DNA from 2 places in the Halomonas sp. B23F22_20 genome. Region 2 is predicted to be linked to the other one. Evidence: predicted binding sites of a transcription regulator. Region 2 holds the regulator's gene; the other holds the start of a gene.
The links. The regulator PhoB, encoded in region 2, activates phosphate uptake and scavenging genes when phosphate is short. The targets are predictions, from matches to a motif close to TGTCATANNNNTGTCANA.
Positions count from the first base shown of each region.

Region 1 (3,414 bases), on a different contig from region 2:
CGATCATGGTTTCGCCCAGCGCCCGGGAGACCGCCAGCAGCGAGGCAGAAATGATGCCCGGCAGGGCCGCCGGCACCACCACGTCGCGGATGGTCTCGGCCTTGGTCATGCCCAGCGCCAACGACCCCTGGCGCATGCTGTCCGGCACCGAATTGATGACGTCATCGGACAGCGAGGAGATGAACGGGATGATCATGATGCCCATGACGATGCCGGGGGCCAGGGCGTTGTTGAAGGAGGCCTCGAAGCCAAGCGCGCCGGCTACGTCGACGATGATCGGCGCCACGGTGATGGCGGCGAAGAAGCCATAGACCACGGTGGGAATGCCGGCCAGCACCTCGAGTACCGGCTTGGCCAGGGTCCGCACGCGCGCCGGCGCGAACTCGGCCATGTAGATCGCCGCCAGCAGCCCCACGGGGATCGCCACCAGCATGGCGATGGCGGAGATCATGAAGGTGCCGGCAAACAGCGGCACCGAGCCGAACTGGGCGGCACTGCCGCCTTCCTCGGCGCGTCCGGCGGCCTCGAGGAAGCTGGCCCCGGGATTCCAGGTGGTGCCGGTGATGAAGTCCCAGAAACTCTGCATCTGGAAGAAGCGGATGGCCTCCCCCACGATGGAGATCAAGATCCCGAATGTCGTGAAGATCGAGATCAGCGCGGCGCCGGCCAGGATGAAGCGGATGACCCGCTCGATGGCCTTGCGCGCATGGAAGTCAGGGCGCACCAGACCGATGCCGGCGGCCAATCCCGCACAGGCCACGACCATGCTGGCAGCCAACAGGTAGAGGGGCGGAATCGCCGCGCCCAGCAGCAGCATCGCGAAGGCGCCGACCGCTCCCACGACAATCGCCGGCCCGGCGGTGGTCAGCACGCTGAACCAGGCGTACTGATCGGGCTGGGCGTACATGGACATGCCGGCGGCGCGCACCTTGGCGGCCTTGGCCCGTCCCAGGAAGAAGGCTATCAGACCCAGCACCAGCAAGGTGCCGCAGAACAGAGCGAGGAGTTGATTGGTCTGCATAGGTGTCTCTCGGCGGAATGGATCCGCGGGGCCCAAACCGGCACCCCGCCGGAACGTGCGCCGGCCGACAGCCCCTGGCTGCCGGCCGGTTCAGGGCTGGAACCCGGCCTCTTACTTGAGGTCGGCCAGCTCGAGTGCCTCGTGATTCTCGACCGCGCTGCGGGCCTCGGCACGCATGTCTTCCGGCGCCGGAATCAGGCCAATGCCCTTGAGGTAGCCGAGATCGCCGATCATCTGCTCGCTCATGAACATGTTGGCGTACGCGTTCATGGCCGGGACCTCGTCGGCGTGCTGGTTCTTGACGTAGAAGAACAGCGAACGGGACACCGGATACTCACCGCTGCCGATGGCCTCCGGGGTCGGCTCGACGCCGTCGATGCTGGAACCGATCAAGCTGTCGGCGTTCTCCTCGAGGAAGGAGTAGCCGAAGATACCGAAGGCGTCGGTGTTCTCGGCCAGGCGCTGAACGATCAGGTTGTCGTTCTCGCCGGCGTCGATGAAGGCGCCATCGGCACGGATGTCGGTGTAGCCCTCGCCGCCGTAGGCCTCCATGTCCTCTGAGGCGGCTTCCATCACCAGCTCCTCGAAGGCGTCGCGGGTGCCGGAAGTGGTGGGCGGCCCGTAGACGGCGATCTCGCGATCCGGCAGCGACGCGTCGATGTCGCTCCACTGGGTGTAGGGGTTGTCGACCAGTTCACCGTCGACCGGGACCTGGGCGGCCAGGGCCAGGAACAGCTGCTCGCGGCTCAGGTTCATGGCCTCGTTGGCACTGGACTGAGCGAAGGCGATGCCGTCATAGCCAACGAAGGCCTCGGTGATGTCGGTCACGCCGTTCTCGGCGCAGCGCTCGAACTCGGAGGGCTTCATGCGGCGCGAGGCGTTGGTGATGTCCGGGGTATCGTCGCCGACGCCGTTGCAGAACAGGCGCAGGCCACCGCCGGAACCGGTGGACTCGATAACCGGGGTCGGATAGTCGGTGGTGGCGCCGAATTCCTCGGCCACGTAGCTGGCAAACGGATAGACGGTGCTGGACCCGACGATGCGAACCTGGTCGCGGGCTTGGGCGACACCGACCACGCCCATGACGGCGGCAGCGATAGCGGTGGTCTTGAGGATGCGGTTCATGGAGAAAGCTCCTGTTCTGAGAAGTGATCATCCTGCGCGAGACACACGATGCCCCACGAAAATGACAGCTTCATGACAAGTGCTAACTCGTGCCGACCGCATCGTCGGCGAAGGGAAACAGTCGCCCTGGCACCCAGCGGCCAGGGCAGCACCGACCGAGCGGTCGGCGCGGAGGAAAGCCATCTCAGTGGAGGGCGGCGCGCCCCACCAGTCGCCGCAGGGCCAGGTTGCCGGCCAGCGACACCAGTAGCATGGTCAGCACCATCGGCCAGGCACTGTCGACCTCGAAAGCACTCACCACCACACCGGCCAGGGCCCCACAGGTGAACTGTATGCAGCCCAGCAGTGCCGTGGCGGTAGCGCTCATGTGGCTGAAATGCTCGAGCAGCGAGGCGATGGCGTTGGGTGTGATCAACCCGACCATTCCCATGAACAGCATGATCAGCGGCACCACGTTCACCAGCGAATCCAACCCGGTGGCCACCAGCGCCACCAGGGCAATGGCCACACCGAATTGCACGCCCAGCCCCAGGCGCATGTTCTGCTGTGGCGTGCGCCGCCGCAGCAGGCGGATGTTGACCCGGTTGGAGAGCGCCATGACCACCACATTGGCGCCGAACACCAGCGGATAGACCGCCGGTGACACGCCGTAGTGGGTCATGTAGAGAAAGGGCGAGGCGGTGATGAAGGCGAACATCCCGGAGAAGGTCGCAGCTACGGAGAGCACATAACCCATGCCCTCGCGATGACGCAGCACGCTGGCGTAGTTGCGAAGCACCTGGCGCGGCGAGGCCACCGGGGCATCAGGGGCCCGTGTCTCCGGCAGCCGGGTGCCCATGAACCACAGCAGGAAGGCCGCATAAGCGGCCAGGAAGGCGAAGATCAGCCACCAATCGGCCAGATACAGCAGGCCGCTGCCCACCGCCGGCGCCACCAGCGGCGCCAACATCAGGATCATCGCCATGGTCGACATCACCTTGGCCGCCTCGCGCCCGCTGAAGCAGTCACGCACGATGGCCGCCGAATTGACCACGCAGGCTCCGCCGCCGAGGGCCTGAACGAAGCGCCAGGTCAGCAGCTCGCCCAAGGTATCCACCTGGATGATCATCAGGCTGGCCAGCAGGAAGACCACCAGCCCGGTCAGCAGCACCGGGCGGCGCCCCAGGCGATCGGACATCGGCCCGCCGGCCAGCTGGCCGAAGGCGAAGCCGAGCAGGAAGATGCTGATCGACAGCTCGGTGTGGTGAATGCTTTCCCCCACCGCCGCG
Region 1 is NZ_JBIEKH010000001.1:260,850-264,263, reverse strand. Features, by position in the region: gene pstC (phosphate ABC transporter permease subunit PstC) at 1-1,021, opposite strand, end outside; gene ACGTN6_RS01210 (PstS family phosphate ABC transporter substrate-binding protein) at 1,133-2,146, opposite strand; gene ACGTN6_RS01205 (multidrug effflux MFS transporter) at 2,331-3,414, opposite strand, start outside.
Region 1: a site for PhoB is predicted at 2,207-2,224, ahead of ACGTN6_RS01210 (PstS family phosphate ABC transporter substrate-binding protein). Genes of this name have one in related genera too.

Region 2 (3,414 bases):
GATCACCTGGCTGCCGCTGGCCAACCTGTTCCTGCTGCCCGGCGCGGTGGCCGGGGCGGTGCTGATGTGGGACAGCCACTATCGTGCGCTGGCGCCAAGTGCCGGCAAGGCGACGCCGCCGGTACGGTGAAGGCTGGAGGGCGGTGTGGCCTCGGCTTATCCACAGCCGTCGTGCGCTTTGGGTTGTGGATAGTTGCGCGGAAGCGAGCGCCGAATCAGCGAGCGTTGCCGGATCGGGGCAGGCCCAAAGTCGACTCCTCCCCCGCAGCAGTGGCTGCGGTCAGGCGCTCGGCGGGGAAGATGCAGCGGAAGGTCGCGCCCTCGCCGAGACGCGAGTCGATCTCCAGTCGGGCGCCGTGTCGCAGCAGCACATGCTTGACGATCGCCAGCCCCAGGCCGGTGCCGCCGGTGGCGGTGCTGCGGCCCTTGTCGACGCGGTAGAAACGCTCGGTCAGCCGCGGGATGTGCAGCGGATCGATGCCTTCGCCGTCGTCTTCCACCTCCAGGCAGGCGCCGCCCTGCCAGGGGCGCCAGCGTAGTACGATGCGGCTGTCCTCGCCGGCGTAGCGCACGGCGTTGAAGGCCAGGTTGGAAACGGCGCTGTGCAGTTCCTTCTCTGAGCCGAGCAAGCCGCGGGGCTCCTCGACCTCGACCTCGAACCGGTGCCGACCGTCGGACAGCACCTCGGCGTCGCGGCGCACTGCCTCGAGCAGGCTGGCCGGGTCGAGACGAACGTCGTCCTGGCCGCCCCGGTCATTCTCCAGGCGCGACAGCAGCAGCAGGTCGTTGACCAGGTTCTGCATGCGCTGGGTCTGGCTCTGCATCTGTCCGATGCCCCGGGCGAGCCGATCGGGCAGCAGCTCGGCCATGTCGCCGTAAGTCTCGAGGTAGCCTGCCAGCACGGTGAGCGGGGTGCGCAGCTCGTGGGAGACGTTGGCCACGAAGTCGCGGCGCATCTGCTCGAGTCGGTGAAGGCGGGTGATGTCGCGGGCCATCAGTAGCCGCTCGTCGTCGCCGTACAGGGTGATCTGAAACTGCAGGATCATGTTCTCGTCGATCGGCGACGACAGCGTCAGCGGCTCGCGGTAGGCCCGGGCGTGGAAGTAGTCGACGAAGCGCGGGTCGCGCAGCAGGTTGGTGATGTGCTGGCCTCGGTCGTGAGCCGGTTGCAGGCCCAGCATGCGCTCGGCGGCGCTGTTCCACCACTCCATGTCGCCGTGGCGGTCGAGCATCACCACGCTGTCGCGCATGGCCTCGGAAGACTCCTGGATGCGCCGCAGGGTATCGCGCAGGCGCCGCTGGGTGATGCGCTGGCCTTTCTGGTAGCGGTATAGCCTGTCGAACAGTTCGCCCCACAGTCCGGATGCTGCAGGGGGCTCGTCATGGGGATGGTGGGTCAGCCATTCCTGCAGGGCGTGCAGCTGGCGCAGATGATAGAAAAGATACAGGCCCAGCCCCACGGCGATGCCGACGCCGATCAGGGCGAAGGGCCAGCCGACCAGGGCGCCGGCGGCCACCAGGGCCCCCAGCCGCCACAGTTCGCGTCGCCACAGCCGGCCCACGTCAGCCCTTGGTGGAGAAGCGGTAGCCGGTACCGCGCACGGTCTGGATCAGCTGCTGGTGCGGTTCGCCCAGGGCCTTGCGCAGGCGGCGAATATGTACGTCCACCGTGCGCTCCTCGACGTAGACGTTGCCGCCCCATACCTGGTCGAGCAACTGGCCGCGGGTGTAGGCGCGTTCCTGATGGGTCATGAAGAACTGCAGCAGCCGATACTCGGTGGGGCCGATCTCCAGGGAATGGCCGTCGATGCTGACGCGGTGGCTCACCGGGTCGAGCATCAGCCCCTCGACTTCCACCGGCTCCTCGACGCCTCGCGGAGTGGCCCGGCGCAGCACCGCCTTCAGGCGGGCCACCAGCTCCCGCGGGGAGAAAGGCTTGGTGATGTAGTCGTCGGCTCCCGATTCCAGCCCCTGGATCTTGTTGTCCTCCTCGCCCTTGGCGGTGAGCATGATGATCGGAAGCTCGGCGGTGCTCTCCTCGCGCTTGAGCCGGCGGGCGAGCTCGATACCGCTGGTGCCGGGCATCATCCAGTCCAGCAGCACCAGGTCGGGTTGGTGGTCGACGACGATGGCATGGGCGGCCTGGGCATTGTCCGCCTCGAGGACGCGATAGTCGGCCATCTCCAGCGCCACGGCGATCATTTCGCGGATCGGCGCCTCATCATCGACGATCAGTACGGTCTTGGCGGTCATCCCGGGGCCTCATGGTCAAGGTCAATGACAGGTTGGTGACGATGACAGCATGTCCTTGTGACAATACCGTGACAGCCGTCGTCTGTCAGGCGCCCATACCGGGCCATAGCGAGAGCGCGATACCGGCGAATAGCAGCAGTCCCGACCAGTGGTTGTTGAGGAAGGCCTGGAAGCAGCGCTCGCGTTCTCGATGGCGGATCAGTCGCTGCTGGTGGACGAAGGTGGCCGCCATGGCGGCGAGCCCCAGCCAGAAGAAACCGCCCAGTTCGAGCCGCTGCCCGGCCCAGGCCAGCAGGGCGAGGGTCGCCAGCTGCAGCAGGCCGATGATCAGCTTGTCGGCGCGGCCGAACAGCACCGCGGTGGACTTTATGCCGATGCGCAAGTCGTCGTCGCGGTCGACCATGGCGTACTCGGTGTCATAGGCCACGGTCCACAGCACGTTGGCGGCGAACAGCAGCCACGCCTCGAGAGGCAGATGACCGAGCACCGCGCCAAAGGCCATGGGGATCGCCCATGAAAAGGCCGCCCCCAGTACCACCTGGGGCAGGTGGGTATAGCGCTTCATGAAGGGGTAGACGAAGGCCAGGATGATGCCGCCCACCGAGAGCATCACGGTGAAGGGGTTGGTGAACCACACCAGCGCGAAGGCTGCCAGCACCAGGGACACGAACAGCGCCTTGGCTTCGCCCTCGCTGATGCGCCCGGTGGCCAGGGGGCGGTCCTTGGTGCGTTTGACATGGCCGTCGAAGTGGCGGTCGGCGTAGTCGTTGACCACGCAGCCCGCGGCGCGCATCAGATAGACGCCGGCGACGAAGATCAGCAGCAGCCGTCGCTCGGGAATCCCCTCGGCGGCCACCCAGAGGGCCCATAGTGTCGGCCACATCAGCAGCCAGGTGCCGATGGGGCGGTCGAGCCGGGTCAGGTGCAGGAAATCGGGCAGCCGGGCCAGCCCCCTGGGGCGCATCAGCGAACGTTCCATTCGGGTCTCTTCTCGATGGGTCGGGTCGGACGACACGGGTTTCAGTCGATGCCTGGGAGCCTGTCGGATTTGATCGATCGTCGCGAGAATCATGGATTTCGCGACAAGTTTATCGATCTGATGAAGCGAATAGCCCGCTATTCAACGAATCAGATCGAATGAATGTGGCCGACAGCCCGGGC
Region 2 is NZ_JBIEKH010000004.1:66,280-69,693, forward strand. Features, by position in the region: gene cysZ (sulfate transporter CysZ) at 1-130, shown strand, start outside; gene phoR (phosphate regulon sensor histidine kinase PhoR) at 216-1,562, opposite strand; gene phoB (phosphate regulon transcriptional regulator PhoB) at 1,564-2,253, opposite strand; gene ubiA (4-hydroxybenzoate octaprenyltransferase) at 2,339-3,232, opposite strand.